3 regions of the Janthinobacterium sp. SUN033 genome follow, and region 1 is predicted to be linked to each of the others. Evidence: predicted binding sites of a transcription regulator. Region 1 holds the regulator's gene; each other region holds the start of a gene.
The links. Region 1 encodes NrdR, which represses ribonucleotide reductase genes. Its sites were predicted from a motif close to CACNANATNTNGTG; they were not measured.
Positions count from the first base shown of each region.

Region 2: the regulator NrdR is predicted to act here: its motif matches at 1,586-1,599, upstream of OX460_RS25050 (ribonucleoside-diphosphate reductase subunit alpha).
Region 3: the regulator NrdR is predicted to act here: its motif matches at 6,239-6,252, upstream of OX460_RS14255 (ribonucleoside triphosphate reductase).

Region 1 covers NZ_JAPQNV010000003.1:785,570-795,160, reverse strand. Annotated here, with positions in the region: gene tolA (cell envelope integrity protein TolA) at 1-261, opposite strand, end outside; gene OX460_RS16685 (ExbD/TolR family protein) at 310-750, opposite strand; gene tolQ (protein TolQ) at 766-1,455, opposite strand; gene ybgC (tol-pal system-associated acyl-CoA thioesterase) at 1,503-1,904, opposite strand; ZMP/ZTP riboswitch at 2,219-2,343, shown strand; gene glyA (serine hydroxymethyltransferase) at 2,455-3,702, shown strand; gene nrdR (transcriptional regulator NrdR) at 3,847-4,308, shown strand; gene pilV (type IV pilus modification protein PilV) at 4,551-5,120, shown strand; gene OX460_RS16655 (PilW family protein) at 5,117-6,076, shown strand; gene OX460_RS16650 (PilX N-terminal domain-containing pilus assembly protein) at 6,116-6,745, shown strand; gene OX460_RS16645 (PilC/PilY family type IV pilus protein) at 6,838-9,591, shown strand, end outside.
Region 2 covers NZ_JAPQNV010000006.1:373,362-382,952, forward strand. Annotated here, with positions in the region: gene OX460_RS25040 (sigma-54 dependent transcriptional regulator) at 1-883, shown strand, start outside; gene ampD (1,6-anhydro-N-acetylmuramyl-L-alanine amidase AmpD) at 861-1,472, shown strand; gene OX460_RS25050 (ribonucleoside-diphosphate reductase subunit alpha) at 1,864-4,815, shown strand; gene OX460_RS25055 (ribonucleotide-diphosphate reductase subunit beta) at 4,934-6,085, shown strand; gene OX460_RS25060 (hypothetical protein) at 6,921-7,940, opposite strand; gene OX460_RS25065 (YggT family protein) at 8,194-8,727, shown strand; gene OX460_RS25070 (carbohydrate kinase family protein) at 8,777-9,591, opposite strand, start outside.
Region 3 covers NZ_JAPQNV010000003.1:258,370-267,960, reverse strand. Annotated here, with positions in the region: gene OX460_RS14270 (Pls/PosA family non-ribosomal peptide synthetase) at 1-3,401, opposite strand, end outside; gene OX460_RS14265 (anaerobic ribonucleoside-triphosphate reductase activating protein) at 3,550-4,257, opposite strand; gene nrdD (anaerobic ribonucleoside-triphosphate reductase) at 4,247-4,447, opposite strand; gene OX460_RS14255 (ribonucleoside triphosphate reductase) at 4,444-6,192, opposite strand; gene OX460_RS14250 (hypothetical protein) at 6,316-6,726, opposite strand; gene OX460_RS14245 (peptidase U32 family protein) at 6,892-7,926, shown strand; gene OX460_RS14240 (U32 family peptidase) at 7,936-8,832, shown strand; gene OX460_RS14235 (SCP2 sterol-binding domain-containing protein) at 8,853-9,392, shown strand; gene OX460_RS14230 (heavy-metal-associated domain-containing protein) at 9,426-9,591, opposite strand, start outside.

The DNA.
Region 1 (9,591 bases):
TTGCGGTTCCGGCGGCGGCGCCGGTGTCGGTTCCGGTTCCGTCGCCACTTCGGGCGGCGGCGCGGCCGTCTGCACTTTCAGGTCCCATACTTCCGCTTCGACGGCGACAGGTTCCGTATTTTGCCAGTGTACGCCCACCCACAGGAAAAACAGCAGGCCAAGGTGCATCGCCAGCGCCAGGCCCAGCGAGGGCCAGCGGCTGCGTTCGCGCGGCACGCTGTAGGGCTTGCCGAGTACATGGTCGATTTGTTTGGTCTGCAAAGTCTAGTCTATCTAAAAACGGTCAAGTCTGGAAACAGGGTGCTGCGCTTACTTGGTGGCCAGGCCGACGCGGGTAATGCCCATTTTTTTTGCTTCCGAAATGAGCTGGATCACATCGTCGTACTTGCTTTCCTTGTCGCCCGCGATCATTACGGGATAGTCGGGATTGCTTTCGTGCAAACCGCGCAGCTTGCGCAGCAGGGCGTCGCGGTTCGGTTCCGTTTCCGGCGACAGCTGTTCCTTGCCGATGACGCCGATCGACAGCGAACCATTCGGCTTCAGCACGATCTGAATATAGTCATCGGGCGGTTTGGCCGACTTTTCCGCGTTGGGCAAGTTCACCACGCTGGGATTGTTCGACGACGGCATCACCATGAAAATGATCAGCAGCACCAGCATCACGTCGATATACGGCACGACGTTGATCTCGGACTTGAACTTGCGGCCACGGCCACCGCGCATGCCGCCACTATTAAAGGAGGAACCCATGAAACTTGCTCCCTCTTAGCGCGACTGGCGCTGTAGGATGTTGGAGAATTCCTCGACGAAGCTCTCGAAGCGGATCGCCAGGCGGTCGATGTCATGCGAAAAACGGTTGTAGGCGACGACGGCGGGAATGGCCGCGAACAGGCCGATGGCGGTGGCGATCAGCGCTTCGGCAATGCCGGGCGCGACGGCGGCCAGGGTGGCTTGCTGCACGTTGGCCAAGCCGCGGAAGGCGTTCATGATGCCCCAGACGGTACCGAGCAGGCCGATGTACGGCGAGACGGAGCCGACGGACGCGAGGAAGGCCAGGTGCGATTCGAGCACGTCCATTTCACGCTGGAAGGCGGCGCGCATGGCGCGGCGTGCGCCGTCGAGCACGGCGCCGACGTCCAGCGCTTCGCGCGAACCGTAGGAAGCCTTGCCCTTGATGAATTCGCCCATGCCGGCGTCGAAGATGCGGGCCAGCGCGCCGCTCTGGTCGCGGTTGCCGCTGGCGTTCTGGTGCAGCGCATGCAGGTTGCCGCCAGCCCAGAAGCTGCGTTCGAATTCGATGGTTTGCTTGCGCGCCTGGCGCACGGCAAACATCTTGCGGAAAATGTAGGTCCAGCTGGTCAGGGAAATCAGCAGCAGCAGGGCCATGATCAGTTGCACGATCAAATGGGCATTGGAGATGAGCGCGAGGAAAGAAAGATCTTGTGTAACGTTCATTGGCTGGCAGTCTGTTGGGTGAATTGTCCGGGGGTGGCGGGTAGGGCTCAGGAGGCGCGCATGCGGGCCGCGACTGCATCAGGCACGGCGCGCGGGCGCAGTGCCGAATCGACGCAGCCGATCTTGACGCGGGCCGTGTTGAGCAGGCGGTCGCCGCACCAGGCTTGTTGCAGGAAAACGATGGAGGCACGCCCCATTTTTTCTATGCTTAAGGTTAATCTTACCGTGTCATCGAGCCTGGCTGGCGCATGATAGTCGGCGTTGACGCTTTTGACAACGAACATCGCGTCATGCTGTTCCAGCAATTCCTGCTGGCCCACGTCGATGGCGCGCAGCCATTCGGTGCGCGCGCGCTCGAAGAATTTCAGGTAGTTCGCGTAATAGACGATGCCGCCGGCGTCGGTGTCTTCATAGTAGACACGTACGTTCCAGGTAAAGACTGAAGGCATGTTTATTGCGCCAGTAGTGAGATTGAGCAACATTTTACGCGATTTTTCTTCTTGTGACTGTGGGCGCTTGCTGGAAAGCCATGCAAAAGCTGCATATAAGTTGCACCGCAGCATTGTAAATCCGGCGTGTGCAATGGCAAGCTTCGTAACATACGCTTACATGCCATGGCCAGGTTTAAGCCCAGCTTAAAAGCCGCAGCCATCCCCGGGGCGGCCCGTGGCCGCGCCCGGGCTGCGATGGCGCGCGGCGATTATAGCCGCACGGTTGCATTCCTTGCTCAATTTGGGTACTTAACTTACAATTTGACTTCCATTACGTCTCACGTGACTGGCGAAAAGTCGGGCGATCTCCATGAGTGGCGGTCGGCAAACCGGCGAAAGGTGGGCACCCACCGGGAAACGTGAGATTTTTCATCAGCCGTTCGCCTGGGTAGCCACTATGGAAAAGCACGAAGAGGCTGCCTGTCCAATGTTGTTATTCACTTAACGCCGGCTCCCCTCATTCGATCCAACCTGCCAGTACAAGCACCCTCATACTTGGAGTTTTTACATGTTTGCAAAAGATCACAACCTCGCCAACGTCGATCCTGAATTGTTCGCCGTCATTCAAAAAGAGAACACGCGCCAGCACGACCACATCGAACTGATCGCGTCGGAAAACTACACGTCGCCAGCCGTAATGGAAGCGCAAGGCTCGCAGCTGACGAACAAGTACGCTGAAGGCTACCCGGGCAAACGCTACTACGGCGGCTGCGAATACGTCGACGTGGCCGAGCAACTGGCCATCGACCGCGTGAAACAGCTGTTCGGCGCCGAATGCGCGAACGTGCAGCCGAACTCCGGCTCGCAGGCGAACCAGGGCGTGTTCTTCGCCATGTTGAAACCAGGCGACCTGATCATGGGTATGTCGCTGGCCGAGGGCGGTCACTTGACCCACGGCATGCCGCTGAACATGTCCGGCAAATGGTTTGACGTCGTTTCCTACGGCTTGACGGCGGAAGAAGACATCGACTACGAGGCAATGGAACGTCTGGCCCGCGAACGCAAGCCAAAGCTGATCATCGCCGGCGCGTCGGCATTCTCGAAAAAGATCGACTTCGAACGCTTCAGCAAGATCGCCAAGGAAGTGGGCGCCTACTTCATGGTCGACATGGCCCACTACGCGGGCTTGATCGCCGCCGGCCTGTACCCGAACCCGGTGCCGTTCGCCGACTTCGTCACCTCGACCACGCACAAATCGTTGCGCGGCCCGCGCGGCGGCATCATCCTGATGAAGGCCGAACACGAAAAAGCCATCAACTCTGCCATCTTCCCTGGTATCCAGGGCGGCCCGCTGATGCACGTGATCGCCGGCAAGGCCGTCGCCTTCAAGGAAGCGCTGAGCCCTGAATTCGTCGAATACCAGAAGCAAGTGATCAAGAACGCCGACGTGCTGGCGAAAACCCTGATCAAGCGCGGCCTTCGCATCGTGTCCGGCGGCACCGAATCGCACGTCATGCTGGTCGACCTGCGCGCCAAGAACCTGACGGGCAAGGAAGCCGAAGCCATCCTCGGTTCCGCGCACATTACCTGCAACAAGAACGGCATCCCGAACGACCCGCAAAAACCGTTCGTCACCTCGGGCATCCGCCTGGGCAGCCCGGCGATGACGACGCGCGGTTTCAAGGAAGCGCAAGCGGAAGAAGTGGGTAACCTGATCGCCGACGTGCTGGACAATCCGCATGACGCCGCCACCATCGAGCGCGTGAAAGCGGCCGTGAAAGTGCTGGCCGACGCGCACCCAGTGTACGCAGCATAATTATTTGTCCAGAATGTGTCATACGGAGTAAGATTCTGTATGACACATTCCAGTCGTGCCCAAGGGCGCCCGGAGTGATTCGGGCGCCCTTTGTACAAGGGCGGCGATTTCCCGTAATTATTACTATAAAGTTGTAGCCAGCCCATGAAATGTCCATTTTGCCAGCACGGCGACACCCAGGTTCTCGATACGCGCGTATCGGAGGAAGGGGATGCCATTCGGCGCCGCCGCCGCTGCGGCAAATGCGACAAGCGTTTTACCACGTACGAACGCATTGAACTTATCATGCCGGCCGTCGTCAAAAAGAATGGCAGCCGGACGGAGTTCGCTGCGGATAAGTTGCGCGGCAGTTTGATGCTGGCCTTGCGTAAGCGTCCCGTCGCGGCCGCCTCTGTGGATACGGCCATCGCGTCCATCCAGGAAAAGCTGCTCACCAGCGGCTTGCGCGAAGTCGAATCCGGCTATATCGGCGAACTCGTCATGCAGGAACTCAAGCGCCTGGACAAGATCGCCTACATCCGCTTTGCCTCCGTCTACAAGAATTTCGAAGACCTGGCCGAGTTCCAGGACGCGATCGCCGAAGTGGGCCAGGCGCGCAAGCCCTGACGCTCACCCGGACATTCACTTTGCCGGCAGCGGGGCCACTCCAGCGCCCCGTGTTCACCATGCCAGCGCTTGCCTGGCAAGCGGTCTGACCAATCCCACCGCCGTTCTTCTCGACTTATCATCGTCCTGTTTGCGCTAGCGCAGACGCGGGTTTTTGTGCGCGCCTATCTTGTAGCTGGGCCGCCTGTTCCTGCGGCTCTTTCTGCGGAAGGGAGTAGCGCATGCGCAAGGGCGGTCGCACTATGTTTCCTGCGGGTGGCAGCAGCCTCGTCGAAGTGCTGGTGTCGCTGCTGCTGTTGGCGCTGGGCCTGTTGGGCGCCAGCATCCTGCAATTGAACGCCCTGCGCGCGCGCCACGAGTCGGCGCTGCTGTCGGCGGGCGTGCAACTGGCCGCCGGCATGGCCGAGCGCATGCGCGCGAACAACGTGCTCATGAATGGCCCCGATGCGGGCAATCCCTACCTGAATGTGGCCTACGCGGCGGCGGACGGCGCCGAAGCTGGCGGTGGCGCGCCGGACTGTCTTGGCGCTGCCGCCTGCAGCGCGGCCGAGCTGGCGCAATTCGACATCGCCGAATGGAAGCAAGGGCTGCATGCGGCCTTGCCCGGCGCGCGCCTGCGCATCTGCCGCGACCTTGCCGCGTGGGATGCCGCCGCCCAGGGCTTGCAGTGGGCGTGCAGCGGCGGCAAGGGGGCGCCCATCGTCATCAAGCTGGGCTGGCGCGGCCGGCTGCCCGATGGCTCGCCCGCCGTGAATGCGGCAGGCGAGTCGCTGCCCAGGCTGGCATTCCAGCTGGGCGGGGGCGGCGCATGAACGGCGGGCATCGTGGCATGAGCCTGGTCGAATTGCTGGTGGCCCTGTCGCTGGGTGCGCTGTTGATGCTGGCCGCCAGTAGCGTGCTGCTGGCGGCCAGCGGCAGCTATGGCGACCAGTCCGCCAGCGCTCGCCTGGATGACAACGCCCGCTATGCGCTCGACGCCATCGCCCGCGCCGTGCGCCAGACGGCGTATGTGAATTGGGACAGCAGCGCCGCGCCCGTCGCCCATGCGGATTACGACAGCGCGAATATCGCCGGTCTCGACGCGCGCAGCCTGGGCAAGAACAGCGACGGCATCAGCGGCGCGCTGCCCGGCGCCCTGCATGGCAGCGACGTGCTGGCCTTGCGCTATTACGGCGCCGGCAAGGAAGAGGGCGGCGACGGTTCCGTGCTCAATTGCGCCGGCTTCGGCGTGGGCGCCGCGCAAACGGAGGCGCAGCGGGGCTGGAGCATTTTCTACGTGGCGCAGGGCGCCGATGGCGAAGGCGAGCTGCGCTGCAAGTACCGCGGCGCGAACGGCTGGGGCGCGGACGCCGTCATCCGTGGCGTCGATGCTTTCCAGGTGCTGTATGGTCTCGACACGGATACGCCGCCTGACGGCGTGGCGAACCGCTATGTCAACGCCAGCACGCTCGACGCCTACGATGCGGCGCTGCTGCTGGAGGGGGCGGACGCGGCCGCGCGCCAGCGCGATTTTCAACGGCGCACGCACTGGAAACGCGTGGCCAGCGTGCGCGTGGCGCTGTTGCTGCATGGCGAGGCGGGACAGGCCGACAAGATGGCGGAACTGGGGCTGGCGCAGTTCGACCTGTTCGGCAAGGCGTATGCCGAGGCGCATGGCGCCGGCGACATGGGCGTGCGCATCGCGCGCGCGTCCTTGCCCGCCGCGACGCGTTCGCGGCTGCGGCAAATGGTGCAGACGAGCATCATGCTGCGCAACGGGCCGGCCTAGGCGGGCGGCGCGATGGCTGGCGCGGGCGTCCGCTGTTGCGTGCCTTGGCGCCCACTTCGTGCGCGATGCGGCGGCGCCACCCTCGTGTATGTGCTGTGCCTGCTGGTGATCATCTTGTTGCTGGGCATATCGGCGGCGCAGATGGCCTTGCAGGGAGAAAAGGCGGCGCGCGGCGAGCGCGACCGGCAGATCGCGTTTCAGGCGGCGGAGGAGGCACTGGTGGATGCACAGAACGATATCGAAGGCTTGCCCGGCGCGCCGGGACGCAGCAGCCTCTTCGCGCCAGGCAGTGCGGCAGGGTTCTCGGACGGCTGCGGCGAGGGCGGCGCACTGGGCCTGTGCCTGCCCGCGGCCCCGGAGGCGCCGGCCCTCTGGCTGAGTACGGACCTCGATGGCGCCGAAGCCAGCAGCCGCACCGTGCCATACGGCCAGTTTACGGGCGCCGTCATGCAGACGGGGCAGGGATTCCTGCCGTCGCGCCGACCCCGCTACCTGATCGAATTGCTGCCGTTTCACCCGCCCGGCGCGCAGGCCACGACAGTGGCCGGCGGCCTGGCTACGGAAAGCTATGTGTACCGCATCACGGCCATCGGTTTTGGCGCGCAGGAAAGCACGCAAGTCGTGCTGCAAAGCTACTACCGCAAGCAGGCGGCTGGAGCGGGGCCATGAAGGCGTCGTGGTTCATCTTGCCGCCCACTTTGCCGTCCACTTTGTGGCCTGCTTTGCGGTCTGCCCGGCGGCATGCCGGCTGCGTCTGGCTGATGCTGTTGGCCTGTCTGGCCAGCCTCTGTTGCGGCGGCGCCCTTGCCGCCGCCGTCCCGCCGGTGACGCTGGCACGGGCCGACGCGGGCTTGCACGGCGCCAGGGTGCCGCCGAATCTGTTGCTCAACCTGTCCTTCACGCATGCGGCGGCCGCTGCCGCGCATGGCGGCGACTATGCGCCGCAGCGCGAGTATGCAGGGTATTTTCATGCGCGCATGTGCTACAGCTATCCGTATCGCAGCAAGGATGGCGTCATGCTGCCGGACTTGCGCATAGCGACCGCTTACTTCTCCGTGCTGAAGCCGGCCGATGCGCTGCACGGTTGCGGCGGCGATAGTTTCAGCGGCAACTTTCTCAACTGGGCCAGCACCAGCATGCTCGACCTCGTCCGCTACGCGCTGACGGGCGGCGACCGCGTCATCGACGAAGTGCGCAAGACGGTGCTGCAGCGCGCCTACTTACCTGATGCTGGCAGCCCCATCGACTTTTTTGCCCACCCCGTCTTTTTCCCGCGCAAGGTCTTGCAGGCCGGCGTGGCGGCGGCGACGCCATTTGCGTTGGCGCAACTGGCCATCGTTTCCTGCCGCAACCGCCTGCTGTTCGGCGACGCCAGCCTTGGCCAGTCTGCGGGCGGCACTTGCGATGCGCCTGGCCTTGCTGCCACGCACGGGGTGTTCCTCGCGCGCGTGCGCGTGTGCGACGCTGATGAGGGACCGCTGCGCGACGACTTGTGCCTGGCGTATGGCAAGAACTACAAGCCGGTGGGCGCCGTGCAGCGCCATGGCGGCAGGGTGCGCGTGGGCGTGTTTGGCCATTTGAACGGCGTGCCCGCCAGCGCCGGCCCCGTGTATGGCGGCGTGCTGCGCGCGCCGCTGGCCCACGTGGGCAGGCAGCGCTGGACGGCGCCCGACTATTTGCCGCAAGACAATGCCGGCGCCGAGTGGCATCCCGCCACCGGCGTATATATGGCCGAAGCTGCGGCCCAGGGCGCGGGCCTTGGCGGCGGGGTGACCGCTTACATCAATGGCCTGGGCCGCGGCAATGCGGGGCATCCTGGCGCGTACGCCAGGGCGGCGCCGCTGGCCGAATTGCTGTACGAATCGCTGCGCTACCTGCAGGGACGGCAAGCGAGCGCCCCGGTGCCGCCTGTGACGGCTCCGCCTGCCATCGACGACGGCTTGCCGGTCGTGACCCAATGGAGCGACCCGCAAACGGCCAGTTGCCAGCGGCATATCGTCGTCAGCCTCGGCGATGCGGGCATGGCGGGTGACCGTTACGTGCCCGGCAATGTCCCGGTCACTCCCGCCGCATCCGGCGACCGCGCCCGCGCGCCGGACGGTTTTGCGCCGCCGCCGTTCGATGCGATGGCCTGGACGCATGCGGTGGGCAGCCTGGAAAGCGGCGGCACGCCCGGCAATCCCGCACCACGGCCGGAGCTGGCGGCGCTGGAATTGCTGGCCGACGGGGCGGGCGGCGCCAGCTACCATGCGGCGGGCCTGGCCTACTGGTCGCACGTGCAGGCCCTGCGTCCCGGCGGCAAGAACGACGGCGGCGCAAAGGTCGAGCACTATGCGGGCGACTTGCGCCAGGGCGACCCGGCCGGCGAATCTGCTGCCACTCCCGCCTCTACACCCTTGCTGCTGGCGTCCAAGTATGGCGGCTTTCTCGATGCGAATGGCGACGCCAACCCCTTCAAGAGCGCGACGGGCGGCGCGCTGGATGAATGGAGCCTGGACGGCCGCTGGCCTGGTCATTACTTGCCCGGCAGCGATCCTGCCGCCCTGATCGCGGGACTGCGCGCAGCCTTCGCGGCAGCCGATAAGGGCACCTTGCCGGCGGCGCTCGCAGGACCGGCCCTGATGGCGCTGGCCACCGGCACGGAAGAGGCATACTGGTTCCAGACGCAGCTGCGCCTGGCCGATGGCGGCATGACCTTGTCGCGCACCGTGTTTGCCGTGGGGGCCGATGGCGCACTGCTTCCCGGCAAGCTATGGTGGATTGCCGGCGGACAGGACAAGCCCGTGCCGGATGGCGCGCCTGCGTCCTTGCGTCCCGTCTACACGCTCGACGCCCAGGGCAGCCTGATGCCGCTGGCCTGGAACCGCCTCGACGCAGCGCAGCGCGGCGCATTCGACAGTGGCGATGGCCGGGGCGAGGCGCGCCTGGCGTACCTGCTGGGCCAGCGCACGCACGAGGTGGGCCAGCCAGGCGGCTTCCTGCGGCGCAGGTCAGGCAGCCTGGGCGCGGCGCCATACGGCAATCTGCTGTACGTGGGCGCGCCCGGGCTGGGCATGCCGGGCGCCGGCTATGGCTTGCACCGCCAGGCGCTGCTGCAGCGGCGCAAAATGCTGTACCTGGGCGCCAGCGACGGCTTGTTGCATGCCTTCGATGCGCGCACGGGCAGCGAATTGTTTGCCTATCTGCCGCAAGCGCTGCTGCACCTTGCGCCAGCCGCTGCAAGCACTCACTACAGCTCCGGCCCGCTGCTTGACGGCGCGGCGGCCACGGCGGAAGTGCTGGCGCTGGGACATTGGAAGACGGTGCTGGTGTCGGGCATGGGCGGCGGGGCGCAGGGCGTGTTTGCGCTCGACATCACCGACCCGGCCCGCTTCGGGCAAGACGGGGCGCTGTGGGAATTTACGGACCGCGACGACAGGCTGATGGGCAATGTGCGCGCGCCGCCCGCCTTCGCCCGCATCAATATGGGCGGCAAGGAGGGCGCGCCGGCCTACCGCGATTTCGCCATCGTCGCC
Region 2 (9,591 bases), on a different contig from region 1:
GGGCGCGCGCGCCAGTTTTCCGTTTATCGCCGTCAACTGCGGCGCCATTCCCGAAGCGCTGATGGAAGCGGAATTCTTCGGCTGCCGCCCGGGCGCCTATACGGGCGCGCTGCACGAGCGCCAGGGCCTGTTCCAGGCGGCCCACGGCGGCAGCTTGCTGCTCGACGAAGTCGACGATCTGCCGCTGTCCATGCAGGTGAAACTGTTGCGCGTGTTGCAAGAGCACCGCGTGCGCAAGCTGGGCGGCAGTACTGACGAAGCCGTCGACGTGCGCATCCTGTGCGCCAGCCAGCATGGCCTGACGCGCGGCGTGGCCGCCGGGACGTTTCGCCAGGACCTGTTTTACCGCCTGAATGTCATCGAGCTGGCGCTGCCGCCGCTGCGCGAACGGCGCGGCGATCTGCAGGTATTATGTGAGGTGATCCTCGCGCGCCTGTCGCCGCACCGGGTCGTGAGCCTGGCGCCGCCGGTGCTGGCGGCCCTGGCCGCATATGCGTTTCCCGGCAATGTGCGCGAACTGGAAAACGTGCTGGAACGGGCGCTGGCCTTTGCCGACGGCGGCGTGATCGCGCTCGACGGGCTGGCCTTGCCCTTCGCGGCGGGCAACGTGCCCTTGCGGGCGGCGCCGGCCATGCCGGCTGTGTCCGAGCGGCAACAGTGTCTGCCCGGCATGGCGGCGTATGGCGTGGCCAAGGTCTTGCCGCTGGACGTGTATTTGCGCCAGGCCGAGCGCGACATGATCATGCTGGCGCTGGTGCAGGCGCGCTACCACCGCGCACGGGCGGCGCGCCAGCTGGGCCTGAGCGTGCGCCAGTTGCGTTACCGCATGCAGAAATTGACGATACAGGAAGCCCTACTTGATGAGCGCATGGACGATAGATGAAGACGGCTGGTGCGACGGCGCGCTGCGCTATGACTCGCCGTACTGCGATGCGCGCCCGGACGGTGCGCAAGTCGATTTGCTGGTGATCCATAACATCAGCTTGCCGGGTGGCCGCTTTGGCGGGCCGCATGTGTCGGACTTGTTTACGGGCCGGGTAGATTATAATGCCGATCCTTCTTTCGCCGACCTGCGTGGCTTGCAGGTGTCGGCGCACTTTTTTGTGCGGCGCGATGGTGCGCTGTTGCAATATGTTTCTGCTGATCAACGTGCCTGGCATGCGGGCGCGTCCGCCTTCGAAGGACGCCCGCAGTGCAATGGCTATTCCATCGGTATCGAAATGGAAGGTGCGGACGATGTGCCGTTCCAGCTGCGGCAATATCATGTGCTGGCGGCGCTGACGGCGGCGCTGGTGGCGCGCTACGGGCTGTCCCAGGTGCGCGGCCACGAGCATATCGCGCCGGGCAGGAAGACGGATCCGGGGCCGTTTTTTGACTGGCATTTTTATCAAGAATGCTGGCTGGAAACCCTGAACGGACAAGCTGCGTTAGCGCTTACTTCGCGGGGATTGGGCTTCCCAGCCATGCCCTGAAAAGTCAACCGAAATCGTATATGAAAATACAAAAAATTACGCCGACGGATGCCGGAAAACTATTGCATCGCCCTTCGATGGGTACTACAATTAGTGCAGAAGTTGGATGTAAAGACTATATGTAGTGCCATCACAGACGTTTTCAGAATTATTGTCAAAGCTACCCGGATTGCTGATAAAGCACTGGAACTGGCGGTTTATCACCCTTGATCGTGTTTTGCGCCAGCCGGGCAGTGCGGTGTGGCGAGATGGATACTGACCTGTTTTATGCACTATGAATTTACTATTTAGCAACAAATACCTGAAGAAACCCTGACCATCGGGCGTTCTATTCAACAACACACGCGGCAGCAAAACTGCAGGCTGACTTTAGCTGACAACGGGAGCTTCAATGCAATCACCACAAGATATTTCCATCCATCCAACGCCAGTATCGCCAGCGCCAGGCGCGGCCAACAGCGTGGCGAGCACGGGCGCGGCATTGGGCGACTATCGCATCATCCGCCGCAACGGCGCGGTGGTGGCATTTGAGCCTTCGAAGATCGCCATCGCCATGACCAAGGCGTTTTTGGCCGTTAACGGCGGCCAGGGCGCTGCCTCGGCACGCATCCGCGAACTGGTGGAGCAATTGACCGACGGCGTCGTCGCTGCGCTGGTGCGCCGCCACCCGGGCGGCGGCACCTTCCATATCGAAGACGTGCAAGACCAGGTGGAACTGTCGCTGATGCGTTCGGGCGAGCATGACGTGGCGCGTGCCTATGTGCTGTACCGCGCCAAGCACATGGAAGAGCGCCGCCTGCAGAAGGAAGCGCAAGGCGCCTCGGCGCAAGTTTCCGCACCACAACTGAACGTGACCGACAACGGCGTGCGCCGCCTGCTGGACATGCAGGAAGTGCGCGACCTGATCAACGCCGCCTGCGCCGGCCTGGAAAAGCACGTCGATGCCGACGCCATCCTGGCTGAAACGGTGAAAAACCTGTACGACGGCGTGCCTGTCGAAGAGTTGCACAAGTCGGCCATCCTGGCAGCGCGCGCGCTGATGGAAAAAGACCCGGCCTACAGCCAGGTCACGGCCCGCATCCTGCTGCACACGGTGCGCAAGGAAGTGTTCGGCAAGGAAGTGCCGCAAGCGGCCGCTGCCGCCGAGTACCTGACGTATTTCCCGCAATACATCGCCAAGGGCATCGCCGCCGAGCTGCTGAACCCGGTACTCGCCAGCTTCGACCTGGAACGCCTGGCCAAAGCCATCGTGGCCGACCGCGACTTGCAATTCGGCTACATCGGTCTGCAAACCCTGTATGACCGCTACTTCCTGCATATTCAGGACGTGCGCATCGAAATGCCGCAGGCGTTCTACATGCGCGTGGCGATGGGCCTGGCACTGAACGAGGCGGACCGCGAAGCGCGCGCCATCGAGTTCTACAGCCTGCTGTCCTCGTTCGACTTCATGAGCTCGACCCCGACCCTGTTCAACTCGGGCACCCTGCGCTCGCAGCTGTCGTCGTGCTACCTGAGCACCGTCTCGGATGACCTGGAAGGCATCTACGACGCCATCAAGGACAACGCGCTGCTGGCCAAGTTCGCCGGCGGCCTGGGTAACGACTGGACGCCAGTGCGCGCCCTGGGCGCCCACATCAAGGGTACCAACGGCAAGTCGCAAGGCGTCGTGCCGTTCCTGAAAGTGGTCAACGACACGGCCGTGGCAGTCAACCAGGGCGGTAAGCGCAAGGGCGCCGTCTGCGCCTACCTGGAAACCTGGCACATGGACATCGAGGAATTCCTCGACCTGCGCAAGAACACGGGCGACGACCGCCGCCGCACGCACGACATGAACACGGCAAACTGGATTCCCGACATGTTCATGAAGCGCGTCATGGAAAAAGGCGAATGGACCCTGTTCTCGCCGTCGGACACGCCAGACTTGCACGACAAGGTCGGCAAGGCTTTTGAACAGGCTTACGTGGGCTATGAAGCCAAGGCCGCCGCCGGCGAAATCCGCGTCTTCAAGAAGATCGCCGCGCTGGATCTGTGGCGCAAGATGCTGTCGATGCTGTTTGAAACGGGCCACCCATGGATCACGTTCAAGGACCCTTGCAACATCCGCAGCCCGCAGTCGCACGTCGGCGTCGTCCACAGCTCGAACCTGTGCACGGAAATCACCCTGAACACCAGCAGCGATGAAATCGCCGTCTGCAACCTCGGTTCCGTGAACATGCCGGCGCACATGAAGGAAGGCAAGCTCGATCACGTCAAGCTGGCCAAGACCGTGCGCACCGCCATGCGCATGCTCGACAACGTCATCGACATCAATTACTACGCCGTCGACAAGGCGCGCAATTCGAACATGCGCCACCGTCCGGTCGGCATGGGCGTGATGGGCTTCCAGGACTGCCTGCACATGATGCGCATCCCATTCGCCTCGGACGCCGCCGTATCGTTTGCCGACACCTCGATGGAAGCCGTCTGCTACTACGCCTACCTGGCGTCGACGGAACTGGCCGAAGAGCGCGGCCGCTATGAATCGTATGCCGGTTCGCTGTGGGACCGCGGCATCCTGCCACAGGACTCGGTCAAGCTGCTGGCTGAAGAGCGCGGCGGCTATCTGGAAGTCGATTCCTCGTCGGCCATGGACTGGACACCGGTGCGCGAGCGCATCGCCAAGTTCGGTATGCGCAACTCGAACTGCGTGGCGATCGCCCCGACGGCGACGATTTCGAACATCATCGGCGTCTCGGCCTGTATCGAGCCGACATTCCAGAACCTGTACGTGAAATCGAACCTGTCGGGCGAATTCACCGAGATCAACGGCTACCTGGTGCGCGACCTGAAGGCGCGCGACCTGTGGGATGAAGTCATGATCTCCGACCTGAAGTACTTCGACGGCTCGCTGGTGAAGATCGACCGCATCCCGCAAGACCTGCGCGATATCTACGCCACCGCCTTTGAAGTGTCGCCAAGCTGGCTGGTGGAAGCGGCTTCGCGTCGCCAGAAGTGGATCGACCAGGCTCAGTCGCTGAACATCTACATGGCTGGCGCATCGGGTAAGAAACTGGACGAGACCTACAAGCTGGCATGGCTGCGTGGCCTGAAAACCACCTACTACCTGCGTACCATCGCCGCTACCCACATGGAGAAATCGACCTCCAAGACGGGCGCCCTGAACGCCGTGGCAGTCGATGGCGGCATGTCGGCCAGCGCGCAGAGCGCCCAGGCGGCGGTCGTGGCGGCGGCAGCAGTGGCCGTGGCGCCGGTAGTGGCAGCGGCAGCGGACGACGCCGATGGCGAAGCTTGCTACCTGCGTCCGGGTGACGATGGCTTTGAGGAATGCGAAGCCTGCCAGTAAGATTTTAGTTGTCAGCCCGGCACGGTCGGGCTGATTCAATGTTGTCAATGTCCGCATTGTCCGATACAACGGGCCTGTTGCGGATCGCCGGCTCGCCGGCATGGAAAGGAAGAAGAATATGTCGTTGTCATGGGATGATGAAACCACGTCGGCAGCTGCGCCGCGTCCGGCGCAGCAAGCGCCACTGGGTAATACCGAATTGAACCTGCCGGCCGGTGCCGAGCCGTCCGAAGCGAACGCCGAGCAAGTCGCGCGCCGCGTGAATGCCGACGACAAGCGCATCATCAACGGCAAGACGGACGTCAACCAGCTGGTGCCGTTCAAGTACAAGTGGGCGTGGGACAAATACCTGGCCGGCTGCGCCAACCACTGGATGCCGCAGGAAGTGAACATGCAGCGCGATATCGAGCTGTGGAAAAACCCGAACGGCCTGACGGACGACGAGCGCCGCCTGGTCAAGCGCAACCTGGGCTTCTTCGTGACGGCCGACTCGCTGGCCGCCAACAACATCGTGCTGGGTACCTACCGCCACATCACGGCGCCGGAATGCCGCCAGTACCTGCTGCGCCAGGCGTTCGAGGAAGCGATCCACACGCACGCCTACCAGTACATCGTCGAATCCCTGGGCCTGGACGAAGGCGAGATCTTCAACGCCTACAACGAAGTCAAGTCGATCCGCGACAAGGATGAATTCCTGATTCCGTTCATCAACACCCTGACCGACCCGGCGTTCGTCACCGGTACGGTGGAAAACGACCAGAAGCTGCTCAAATCCCTGATCGTGTTTGCCTGCCTGATGGAAGGCCTGTTCTTCTACGTCGGCTTCACGCAGATCCTGGCGCTGGGCCGCCAGAACAAGATGATGGGCGCGGCCGAGCAGTACCAGTACATCCTGCGCGACGAATCGATGCACTGCAACTTCGGCATCGACTTGATCAACACGATCAAGATGGAAAACCCGCAGTTGTGGACGGCCGCCTTCCGCGAAGAGATCAAGGACCTGTTCATGAAAGCCGTGGAACTGGAATATGCGTACGCGGAAGACACCATGCCGCGCGGCGTGCTGGGTCTGAACGCGCCGATGTTCAAGGGCTACCTGCGCTTCATCGCCAACCGCCGCGCGCAGCAGATCGGCATCGAGCCGCTGTTCGCCCAGGAAGAAAATCCATTCCCGTGGATGAGCGAAATGATCGACATGAAGAAGGAACGTAACTTCTTCGAAACGCGCGTGACCGAGTACCAAACCGGTGGTGCGCTGAACTGGGAGTAACCCTTTTTCAGTCAACGCCCAAAAGCGCCGTCATTGAGACGGCGCTTTTTTTTCGCCTGCATGGCGGCGGGAAAATGCGTGCCTCATCGCGTCATGCGATGAGGTTTGCACCAGGATTTTCGGCTGCCGCGAATGGCCGCATCGCGGGCCCCAAAAATCATTTCCGGAGACGCTGGCGGCGGCATTTGCCGCGCGATTGTGCGATAGCACGCGTAACGTGCAAAAAAGCGGGCGAAAACGTGTCGTGCCGGTTGCGCATTGACAAGGTTTTCGTGTACTTTATGAGATTGCAAATGCGAGCGTTAGAATGCGGGGTTTTTTAACCAGCGCGGTAGCGAAAAAACCTCGCAAAACAGGGATACAGATTTACACGGATATGCACAAAACCACACCGTTTTCGTCTGCCGCCGTGCCCGAATTTTTTCAGGCATGGCGGTTTTTTATTTGACGGATGGGTGTTGTGGCGAGCGCGATGCGAGGAGCGAAAAAACGCACGGCATCGAAAACGAATGACCGAATTCAGACTTTGCCACCAGCTGCGAGATAAAGCAGGGTGGCACCGACGATGGCTGAAGTGCTGCAAACGTGAGGAGTTGCAGCAGTTCAGCTGGTGCCGAATTCATTAGCGCAAACGACCGTTTGTGCCGATGAATAATTCGCCTGGCCTATCCCTGTGGTGGGTCGGACGGGTTTAAATCTTGTAGCTTAAATTTCTCATCTCAGATGAAGGAGAGACAAATGGCAACAGCCGCTAAGAAATCAGAAGTAAAGAAACCAGCCGCCAAGGCTGCTCCTGCCGCGAAGAAGCCGGCAGCCGCAGCGAAGACGGTTGCCGCTAAACCAGCTGCCAAAGCCGCAGCAAAACCAGCCGCCAAACCAGTCGCCAAAGCCGCAGCCAAGCCTGCAGCAAAAGTGGCTGCCAAGCCAGTAGCGAAAGCCGCAGCGAAACCAGCGGCCAAGGCAGCAGCAAAACCGGCCGCCAAGCCAGCAGCGAAAGCCGCAGCAAAACCTGCAGCCAAACCTGTCGCGAAAAAAGCCGCAGCCAAACCAGCCGCCAAACCGGCCGCCAAGCCAGCAGCAAAAGCCGCAGCAAAACCAGCGGCCAAGGCAGCAGCCAAGCCAGCGGTGAAAAAAGCTGCAGCGAAACCTGCAGCCAAGGCAGCAACCAAGCCAGCAGCGAAAAAAGTCGTCGCCAAGGCAGCAGCCAAGCCGGCCGCCAAAGCAGCAGCGAAACCTGCAGCCAAAGCAGCAGCCAAGCCAGCGGCAAAAGCAGCAGCGAAGCCAGCAGCAAAAGCAGCAGCCAAGCCAGCAGTGAAAAAAGCCGCAGCGAAACCTGCAGCCAAGGCAGCAGCGAAACCGGCCGCCAAGGCGGCAGCCAAGCCAGCAGCGAAAAAAGTCGTCGCCAAGGCAGCAGCCAAGCCGGCCGCCAAAGCCGCAGCCAAGCCAGCGGCCAAAGCAGCAGCCAAGGCAGTAGCGAAGCCAGCAGCAAAAGCTGCAGCCAAGCCAGCGGCCAAGGTAGCGGCGAAGCCAGCAGCGAAAGCGGCAGCCAAACCTGCGGCCAAGGTTGCAGCGAAGCCAGCAGCCAAGGTAGCAGCGAAACCGGCAGCCAAGCCAGCAGCGAAAGTCGCAGCCAAGCCGGCAGCCAAAGCAGCAGCGAAACCTGCCGCCAAGGTCGCAGCAAAACCTGCAGCCAAGCCAGCGGCCAAGGTAGCAGCGAAGCCAGCAGCAAAAGCTGCAGCCAAGCCAGCCGCCAAGCCGGCAGCGAAAGCCGCAGCGAAACCTGCCGCCAAGCCAGCCGCAGCGCCAGTCGTGGCAGCCGCACCAGCCGCAGCGCCGGCCGCAGCTCCAGCGGCACCAGCCGTCGTGGCAGCCAAGCCAGCAGCCAAGAAGGCCGCGCCTAAAAAGGCCGCACCGAAGAAGGCAGCTCCTGTCGCCAAGCCATCGGCGCCTATCGCACCTGTAGCAAAAACCGTGTTGGCACCGGCTGCAGCCTGGCCATTCCCAACCAGCACCCGCCCATCGTAATTCCTGCGATACGGGTGCCTGGATGAGGCAACACGCCGCTGTGTGACTCAATCACACAGCGGTTTTTTTTTGGAGAATTAGTCGTGCTGATCGTTATCCTTACATTGATCGTTGATACCATCGCCACCTTGCTGGGCGGCGTGTTGCTGCTGCGCTTCTGGATGCAGGCGGTGCGCGTGCGGCCGCCCTCGTCGGTGGCGCAATTCACGTTTCAATTGTCCGACTGGCTGGTGCGCCCCCTGCGCCGCGTGGTGCCGGGCGTGGGCGGGTATGACTGGGCCAGCCTGATCGGCGCCTTCCTGATCGTGCTGCTGGCCAGCTCGGTGCTGTTTATTTCCGGCTATCCCGTCGAGGTGGTACTGCTCAAGTCGCTGCAACGCTTCCTGCAATGGATACTCTACGGTTTCATGGCCTTGCTGATCATCGAAGCCATCTTCAGCTGGGTCAACCCGCATGCGCCGCTGGCGCCGTTCGTACGGGCCCTGAACGAGCCGCTGCTGCGCCCGATCCGCAAGGTCGTGCCGCTGGTGGGCAGCCTGGACCTGTCTTTGCTGGTGGCGTTGATCTTGCTGCAGATTGCGCAAGTGCTGGTGGGGATGATTATTGTATTGAGGTAAAACGAGGAGGTCGGCCTGGCGCTAGTGCACAAGCCGACCGGACTACATATTAATAGCGGTAACCGAACGCCGCTTCGAACTGGTCGGCGATGCTTTCCGGCGTAAATACGTGGTTTTGCGCGCCTTGGGTGGCGATCTTGATGGCGCCCAGCAGGCTGGCCAGGCGGCCGCTGGTTTCCCAGCCCAGGTCGTTGGTGATGCCGAACAGCAAGCCAGCACGGTAGGCATCGCCGCAACCGGTCGGATCCAGCACTTCCTTGGCGGCCACGACAGGAATGTCGATGCGCTTGCCGTCCGTATAGATTTCCGATCCTTTTTCGCCACGCGTGACGATCAGCGCTTCCAGGCGGCTGGCGATGTCCGGCAGAGTCAGGCCCGTGCGTTCCATCAACATCTCCATTTCATAGTCGTTGGCCGACACATACGTGGCTTTGTTGATGAAGTCGATCAACTGTTCGCCGTTGAAGCGTGGCAACTGCTGGCCCGGGTCGAACATGAAGGGAATGCCCAGCTCGGCCAGGTCGGCGGCGTGCTTGAGCATGCCCTGGTCGCCATCCGGCGAAATGATGGCGACCTTGGCCGGCCCCGCATTGGCGATCGGGTTTTCATGCGCAAACGACATGGCGCCCGGGTGGAAGGCGTTGATCTGGTTATTGTCCGCGTCGGCCGTGACGAAGCACTGCGCGTTGTAGCTGTCGGCCTTGATCAGGATGTTGGCGGTGGAAATGCCCAGCTTTTGCAGACGCTCCAGGTAGGCGGCGCTATCTTGCCCCATGACGCCGACGATGCGCGGGTCGCCGCCCAGCATTTTCAGGCTGTAGGCGATGTTGCCCGAGCAGCCGCCGAACTCCGTGCGCATGGTGG
Region 3 (9,591 bases), 530 kb from region 1:
AGGCTGCGGCCCAGGCGGCGCAACAGCGATGGCTTGAACGTCAGGTGCTCGGCAAAGCCGCTGACCTGTTCACGCGCGGGCAGGTGCATGGGCGGGGAGCCCAGCCAGGTGTCGCCGCTGTGCATCTGCTCATTGCGCGGCGCATGCGTGTGCACGCCGATCAGCACGTGTTCGGGCAGCACGGTGCCATCCGGGATATAGCTGCCGTTGCCGACGAAGCTGCGGTGCGAGATGACGGTGGGGCGCATGGTCATCCAGCCGCCGTCGATCTGCTCGTCGCCCAGCATGACGGCATCGGCGATGAAGGTGTCGTCGCCCAGGGTCAGCATGTCGGGCACCACGCCCAGCGCCGTGGAAATCTCCGCGCCCTTGCCCACCTTGGCGCCCAGCAGGCGGTACCAGTAGGGCGCGTAGACGGTGGCGTAAATGCCGTGCAGGACGTTCAGGCTCGATTCCTGGATATGGCTGACCAGCCACTTGGCGCAATAGATATTGCTGTGGACGGGCGAGCTGCCCGGCTTCAAACGGGGCAGCGCGCCCCAGCGGATGGCGGCCGACAGCAGGGCCGTGAGCACGATCAGCACGGCGCTGGCGGGGAAGGCCAGCAGGAAGTAGCGGGCCAGCTGGGTCGTCACGTCGCGTCCCTGCAGCCACGGCATCATTTCGCGCTCGTCGAACCAGTCGATCAGCACGAAGCTGGGGAAGACGGGCATGAAGAACAGTACGGCGATGAGGACCATGCCGAAGCAGAAGAACAGGGTTTCGCCCGGCAGGCGCAGGCGCGAGACGGCGGGGCGCGGCGGCTGGCTGGCCATGTCAAACGGGCCGATATCGCGCGCGGGCGAGCCAGTCCAGACCCTGCTGGCGGGTACCGCCGCGCCATCGGCCAGCGCCGATTGTCCCTCCAGGTGGCCAAACGCGCCCACGCTGGTATTGCCTTCCAGGATAGCATAAGAGCTGATGCAGGCATCGTCGCCGATGCTGATCCGGCCCAGCAGCAAACGGCCCCGTTCCACGCGGGCGTTTTCAAAGTTGACGGCATTGCCCACGCTGACGTTGTCGCCGATGGACAGCAGGTCGGGCGCGCGCAGGGTCATCGAGCCGATCACGACTTCCTTGCCCACCTTGGCACCCAGCGCCCGCAGCCACCAGCTGTTCAGCGACGAGCCGCTGAGCAGGTAGGCGGGCGCCGATTCGACCAGGCGGTCGGCCAGCCACCAGCGGTAATACGTGACGCCCCACAGCGGATAGCTGCCCGGCTTCAAACGCCCGGCGATCAGCCACTTGCCGGCGATCGCGATGGCAAATTCGGCCAGGGTCGCGAGCAAAAACACGCCGATCGAGGCGGCGATGGCGCGCGGCACGGTGTCGCCCGTGTCGCCCGTGAAGAAGTGGTAGGTGAAGAAGGGCGCCATCCATTGCGCCATGCGCAGGGTGACGAGGCCCGGCACGGCGGCCGCCTGGGCCGCGCCGCAGATCCAGCGCTTCAGGGTGGATGGCGGCGTCCAATCCGCTTCCGGCGTGGCCAGCGCGGGCGCCTCGTTCAGGACGGCGGCGATCTTGCCGATCTGCCGGTTCTGGTAAATGTCGCGCACCGTCATGTGGGCGTAGGCCGGATCGGCGCGCAGGGCGGACGCCAGGCGCGCGGCCAGGAAGGAGTGGCCGCCAAGGTCGCTGAAGAAGTCCAGCTGGCGCAAGATCGCCTGGCCGGGGAACAGCTTGGCCAGCGCCGCGAACAGGGCCGCTTCGGCCGGCGTTTCCGGCACGTCCGATTCACCCGCCTCGCCGGCCGGTGGCGCGGACAGGGGCATGGCCTTCAGGGCCTTCCTGTCGATCTTGCCCGAAGTGAGGCGCGGCATCAGCGGCAGCAATTCAAAACGGCCAGGCACCATGTAGGGCGGCAGGTGCAGGTTCAGCGCAGTGCGCAGGGTTTTTGCCGTCAGGGCGTCCTCGGGCGCCTCGTCGCTGCCGACGATATACGCCACCAGCTGGTCGATGCCGTCGTCCTTGCGCAGCAACACGGCCACCGTGCCCACGCCGGCCTGCTGCGCCAGCACGGCTTCGATCTCGCCCAGCTCCACGCGGAAGCCGCGTATCTTCACCTGGTCGTCGGCGCGGCCCAGGCACAGCACCTGGCCGTCCGCATCGATGCGCGCCAGGTCGCCCGTGCGGTACAGGCGCGCGTCATCGTCGCTGGTCGCCCAGGGATTGGGCAGGAATTTTTCCACCGTCAGGTCGGGCCGGCCCAGGTAACCTTCGGCCAGGCCGGGGCCGATGATGCACAATTCTCCCGTCTCGCCGCGAGGCAGCAGGGCCAGGGGACGGTTTTCTCCCGGCTCGGCCACTTGCAGCACCAGCAAACCATAGTTGGGCAGCGGCGTGCCGATGGTGACGGGTTCGCCGGGCCGCAATCGCGCCAGGCTGCACGAGACGGTTGCCTCCGTGGGACCATAGGTGTTGAACATGGCGCGGCCCGGACGCGACCAGCGCTCGACCAGGGACTCGGGGCACATCTCGCCGCCCAGGTTGATCAGGCGCAGGCTCGGCACGTCCTCGGCGAACAGGGCCAGCAAGGTCGGCACCGCGTGCAGCACGGTGACCTGGTTGGCGGCCAGCGCGCGCGGCAAGGCTTCCGGGTCGCCCGAGATATCCTTGGGGCCCAGCCACAGGGTGGCGCCCACCAGGTAGGCGATCCAGATTTCCTCGAACGACATGTCGAAGGCGACGGAAAAGCCCTGGTAGACGGTGTCGTCCTGCGTCACTTCCAGCACGGCGTTTTCGCTGCGCAGGAAGTGGCAGATGCTGCGTTGATTGATCAGGATACCCTTCGGTTTGCCCGTGGAACCGGACGTGTAGATCACGTACGCCGGGTGGTCGGGCAGCACGGTTGCCCGCGCCGGCAGCACTTCGCCCGGCGTGGCGGGGACCAGCAGGCTTTCCGCCGTCCACACGGGACGCTGGACACCGGCGTCCGCCAGGCGCGGCGCGAATAGCGCGCAGCTGACGACGCCCGCGCCATGGGCGTCATCAAGGCACACTTGCAGGCGCTCGACGGGCGTGTCTTCATCGACGGGCAGCCAGGCGGCGCCCGCCTTGGCGATGGCCGCCTGCATCAACAGCAAATGGGCGCCGCGTGGCAGCCACAGGCCCACGATGTCGCCCGGCTTGACGCCGGCAGCCACCAGGCGCGACGCGGCCAGGCCCGCCTGGGCATCGAGTTGCGCATACGTGATGCGGCGCGCGCCATCGATCAGGGCGATTTGCTGCGGGCAGCGGCGGGCCGTCGCTTCCAGCAGGTCGGCCAGCACTTCCTCGCGCAGCAAATCCGGTCGCGGCGGGCCGTACAGGATGTCGGCATGGGTGGAAGGGGTGCCTGGGCTGGCTGCGGTGAAATCGTTCATGGATGACGCTTATCTGTAATGCGGTGTGAGGAATCTGACGGGCTGCGCGTGGTGCGCAGCACAGTTGATACATTACAGCACGCAAGACATTTCAGCGTTGCAGAACGGGGAATTTTGCGGGGCTTTCCGAAATAATGTGCTTGTCGGCTCAACTGCCATGATTACGGAATGTAAAACGGGGAAACATGGCGCCGATTTGCGCCACCGTGCGCGCCGCCGGATAGCCGTGCAGGGGGCGCCCGGACAGCGCCGCATCCGCGCAGCCTTCGGCGCGGAACTGCTGCAGCACGTAGTTATCGACGCCTTTGGCGGCCAGAGTGGAGGCCAGGGCCAGCAGCTGGTCGTCCGGCAGCAGGTCCGGATGGGTGGTGGTGCGGCATTCGTAGGCGACGCCGCTGGCGAGGATGGCATCCAGGCAGGCGCGCGCCGGGTTGCCGCTGCCGGCCACGCGGGTCACATGTCGATAGTCGGCAAACGGCGCCTTGATGTCGAAGCCCACCCAGTCGACCAGGGGCAGCACTTCCTGCAGGCGCTGCGGATAGATGCAGGCCGTGTGCAGGCCGATGCCGAAACCCAGTTCCCTGACGTCCTGCATGGCGCGGCCCAGCGCCGGATCCATGCACGCTTCGCCGCCGCTGAAGACGACGGCGTCGACCAGGCCCGTTCTGCGGCGCAGCCAGGTCAGGACGTCCTGCCACGGCATGGCGCCTTCCGGCGTGCGCGCCTGCAGGTGCGGATTGTGGCAATAGCCGCAACGCCAGGGACAGCCCTGCACGAACACCACGGCCGCCAGCTTGCCGGGATAGTCGGTGGCGGAAAAGGGCGTCAGGCCGCCCACCTTCAATTCAGCCGCCATGGCAGGCGGGCTGGCCGACCCGGGCGCTCGCTTCCGTAAAATACTGGCGTTCGTGGAATTCGCCCTGCTTGCCGATGTTGAACGAGGCGACGGGGCGGTGGTAGCCCATCACGCGGGTCCAGATTTCGCAGCGCTGGCGTTCCGTATCGAGCAGGGTGATGGCGGGAGTGAAGTCGGGACGTGCATTCATGGCGTTTCCTTAAGTGATGGAGCAGGTTGGGCTTGCTTGCGGGCAATGAGCTCCGCATCGCAGGTGGGACAGAATTCATGCTTGCCGGCCAGGTAGCCGTGGCGCGGGCAGATGGAAAATGTGGGCGTGACGGTGATGTAGGGCAGCGAAAAGCGGCTCAGCGCGCGTTTTACCAGCTCGCGGCAGGCGTTGGCGTCGGACAGCGCTTCCGTCATGTACAGGTGCAGCACCGTGCCGCCCGTGTATTTGCGCTGCAGCACATCCTGTAATTCCAGCGCCTCGAACGGGTCGTCCGTGTGGCCGACGGGCAGTTGCGACGAATTCGTGTAATACGGGTTGTCGGCGGTGCCTGCCTGCAGGATGGCGGGAAAGCGCTTGCGGTCTTCGCGGGCGAAGCGGTAGGTCGTGCCTTCGGCCGGCGTCGCTTCCAGGTTGTACATATGGCCCGTCTCTTCCTGGAAGGCCACCATGCGGGCGCGCACGTGGTCGAGCAGGCGCACGGCCAGCGCGTGGCCTTCTGGCGTCGTGATGTCCCAGGCGTCGCCGCTGAAATTGCGGATCATCTCGTTGATGCCGTTCACGCCCAAGGTGGAAAAGTGGTTGCGCAGGGTGCCCAGATAGCGTTTCGTGTACGGGAACAGGCCTTGCTGCATCAATTCCTCGATGGTGCGGCGCTTGATTTCCAGGCTGGTCTTGCCCAGTTCCAGCAGGCGGTCCAGGTCTGCCATCAAGGCTGGTTCGTCGCCGCGCCACAGGTGGCCCAGGCGCGCGCAATTGATCGTCACCACGCCCAGGGAGCCCGTCTGCTCGGCGGAGCCGAACAGGCCATTGCCCCGTTTCAGCAATTCGCGCAAGTCCAGCTGCAATCGGCAGCACATGGAGCGGATCATGTTCGGCTTGAGTTCCGAATTGATGAAATTCTGGAAGTAGGGCAGGCCGTAGCGGGCCGTCATTTCGAACAGGCATTCGGCATTCTCGCTATGCCAGTCGAAATCCTCGGTGATGTTATAGGTGGGGATGGGGAAGGTGAAGACGCGGCCCTTGGCGTCGCCCGCCATCATGATCTCGATGTAGGCGCGGTTGATCATGTCCATTTCCGCCTGCAGCTCGCCATAGCTGAAGTCCATCTCCTGGCCGGCGATGACGGGAATCTGCTCGCGCAGGTCGTCCGGGCAAACCCAGTCGAAGGTGAGGTTGGTGAACGGCGTCTGCGTACCCCAGCGCGATGGCACGTTGAGGTTGAAGATCAGTTCCTGCATGTACTGGCGCACGTCTTCGTAGCGCAGGCTGTCCTTGCGGATGTAGGGCGCCATATAGGTGTCGAAGGAGCTGAACGCCTGCGCGCCGGCCCACTCGTTTTGCAGCGTGCCGAGAAAATTGACGATCTGGCCGATGGCGCTCGACATGTGTTTCGGCGGACCGGACTCGATCTTGCCCGGCACGCCATTCAAGCCTTCGTGCAGCAGGGTGCGCAGCGACCAGCCGGCGCAATAGCCGGCCAGCATGTCGAGGTCGTGGATGTGCAGCGCCGCTTCGCGGTGCGCCGCGCCCACTTCCGGCGGATAGACCTGGTCCAGCCAGTAGTTGGCGATGACCTTGCCCGACACATTGAGTATCAGGCCGCCCAGCGAGTAACCCTGGTTGGCGTTGGCGTTGACACGCCAGTCGCGCCGGTCCAGGTATTCATTGATGGACGCGGCGACATCGACCTGGCCGCGTGTGGGGGAAACTGCATTCGTCGTCATGAAACCTCCAATAAACACAACATGCGGTGTTTTTATGGAGATTAATCACTAAATATAGTGGCGTCAAAGGGTGCGTGCAGTGGCGTGACGAATCCTTGATGCAGGTGAAAAAAGCGCCCTCGTTTACTTTTTCAGGCGGCCCTGGCGCAGGATGAAGGCGCTCGCGGCGAAGTAGGCGGCGCCGCAGACGGCGATGCTGAGGATGGAGGCGGGCAGCACGTGCGCCCAGATTTCCCGCGTCGAGAAGGTGCTCCAGCTGGCCACGCGCGCGTCGAACGTGACGTAATTGGCCAGCAGCCAGTAGACGGCCAGCAGTCCCGTGCAGATGGCGGCCTGGCGCGTCACGGGCATGGCGCGGCGCGCGAAGACGGCTTGCAGGAACAGCAGCAGCACGCCCGGATACGCGCCCAGTACTTCGGGCGACAGCACGGAGAGCGCCTCGGCGTCGTAGCCTTCCGTGGGGGAGGCCCACTGCACCTGCAGCACGGTGAGGAACAGGGTGAGCAGGAAGATCAGCAGCGGTTTGCGGGGCATGGCGGGCAATCGAAGAGGGAGAAAAGGAGGGCATTTTACAGCCAGGTCAAGCAAGTTGAACGCGCACCAGCCATGCATGCATTCCTTCACCTGCGTCAAGGACTGGGCAGCCTGGGCGGGGCTATAGTCTGCACCCTGAGCCGATACAGGACTGTGAACACCATGATGCTTGAATCAACCACCGCCACCCGCGTGGCCGGACCGCTGGAACTGGTCTGTCCCGCCGGCAGCCTGCCAGCCTTGAAAGCGGCCGTCGACAATGGCGCCGACACCGTGTACCTGGGCTTTCGCGACGCCACCAATGCGCGCAATTTCGCCGGCCTCAATTTCGACGAGAAGGCCATCGCCGAGGGCGTGCGCTACGCCCATCAATATGGGCGCAAGGTGCTGCTGGCGCTGAACACCTATCCGCAGCCGCACAACTGGGCCGTGTGGCGCAGCGCCATCGACCGCGCCGCCGATGCCGGCATCGACGCCATGATCGTGGCCGATCCGGGCTTGATGGCGTATGCGGCCCAGCACCACCCGCAGCTGCGCCTGCACCTGTCCGTCCAGGGCTCGGCCACCAACTACGAAGCCATCAATTTTTACCATGAACACTTCGGCATCGCCCGCGCCGTGCTGCCGCGCGTGCTGTCGATGGCGCAGGTGGAGCAACTGATCGCCAAGACGGAAGTCGAGATCGAGGTGTTCGGCTTCGGCAGCCTGTGCGTGATGGTCGAGGGACGCTGCGCGCTGTCGTCGTATGCGACGGGCGAGGCGCCGAATACCCATGGCGTGTGCTCGCCGGCGAAATCCGTGCGCTGGCTGGAAACGCCAAACGGCCTCGAGTCGCGCCTGAACGGCGTGCTGATCGACCGCTATGCGCCCGGCGAGAACGCCAGCTATCCCACCCTGTGCAAGGGGCGTTTCGAAGTCAATGACGAAGAGTATTACGCCATCGAGGAGCCGGCCAGCCTGAATACCCTGGCGCTGCTGCCGCAGTTGATCGCCATGGGCGTGCGCGCCGTGAAGATCGAAGGGCGCCAGCGTAGTCCCGCCTACGTGGCGCAGGTCACGCGCGTGTGGCGCGAAGCGATCGACGCCTGCCGCGAAGGCAATGCGCGCTATGCCGTCAAGCCGGGCTGGATGGCGGCCATGGACAAGCTGGCCGAAGGCCAGCAGCACACCTTGGGCGCTTACCACAGATCTTGGAAATAGAGGATGAACATGCTGAAGCTTTCACTGGGCCCTTTGCTGTACTACTGGCCGCGCGCCACCGTCTTCGAGTTTTACCAGCAGATCGCCGGCACCGCCGTCGATATCGTCTACCTGGGCGAAACCGTCTGCTCGCGCCGGCATGAGGTGCGCCTGGCCGACTGGCTCGATATCGCGGACATGCTGGCCGCCGCCGGCAAGGAAGTGGTGCTGTCGACGCAGGCGCTGATCGAGGCGGGCGCGGAACTGGCGACCTTGCGCCGCATCACGGGCAATGGCCGCTATTCGGTCGAGGCCAACGACATGGGCGCCGTGCACTGCATGGAAAAGGGCACGTCCTTCGTCGCCGGTCCCCATTTGAACCTGTTCAATGGCCCCAGCCTGCAATTGCTGGCGCGCCTGGGCGCGCGGCGCTGGGTGATGCCGCTGGAAATGGGGCAGACGGCGCTGGCCGAGATGCAGCGCCAGAAGCCGGAAGGGCTGGAGACGGAAGTCTTCGCCTACGGGCGCATGCCGCTGGCGTTTTCCGCGCGCTGCTTCACGGCGCGCAACCGCAACCTGCCGAAGGACGATTGCGGCTACAGCTGCCTGGAAGAGCCGGACGGCCTGCTGCTGCGCACGCGCGACGAAGTGCCCTTCCTCGTACTGAATGGCACGCAGACGCAGTCGGCGCTCGTCTACAACCTGGTGCGCGAACTCGACGCCATGCGCGACATGGGCGTGGCGGTGGCGCGCATCAGCCCGCAGGCCATGCATACGGAACAGGTCATCGCCATCTTCGACCGCGCCCGCCGCGGCCAGGTCAGCGGCATCGGCGCCCAGGCTCAGCTGGCGGCCTGCCAGCCGGCCGGCGCCTGCGACGGCTACTGGCACGGCCAGCCCGGCATGGAACAGCACGCCGCCCATTGAACGCCTCGAAAGGAAGCACCATGCAAGATCAACTGGAAAGATTGCCCGTCCCGGCGCCGGTCCCCGCCCGTCCCGGCATGAGCAAGCCCGCAGTGTCGTACCGGCTGCCGGAACCGCTGGCCGAATTGCTGTCCAAACTGCCCCCGTATCCCGCCTCCTGGCTGTTCGTGCAGGGCTTGAACCGCCTGCTGGCGCCGCAATTGCCCGACGACGTGCGGCGCAGCCTGGAAGGGCGCAGCTTGCGCTTGCGGCTGCTGGACGCGGGCATCGCCTTCGACTTCGAGTGGCAGGGCACGGTGTTCGTGGCGGAGCGCTATGCGGACGTGCCGGACCTGTGCATCGCCGCCAGCGTGCATGATTTGATGCTGCTGGCGCGGCGCCAGGAGGATCCGGACACGCTGTTCTTCAGCCGCCGTCTGAGCCTGGAAGGCGACACGGAACTGGGCTTGCTGTTCAAGAATACGCTCGATGCCATCGAGTTGCCGCCATTCGACCTGCAGGCGCTGGGACCGCGCCGCGTGCTGGCGCATCTGCGCGACCGGGGCGCGCGCGAAGGCTGAGCGAAAAAAGGGAGGGCGGGCGCTCAGTGGCGCTCAGTGGCGGCAGTGGCCGCAGGCGCCGCTGCACGAAGCCAGCTGTTCTTCATCCGTCGCCTCGCCCATGAAGCCGGCGTCATTGACGGCGGCCAGCAGGCGTTCCTGCGTGGCCAGCCGCTCGTCGAACTGCACCGTGGCGCCGTGGCGCGCCAGCGAGACGCAC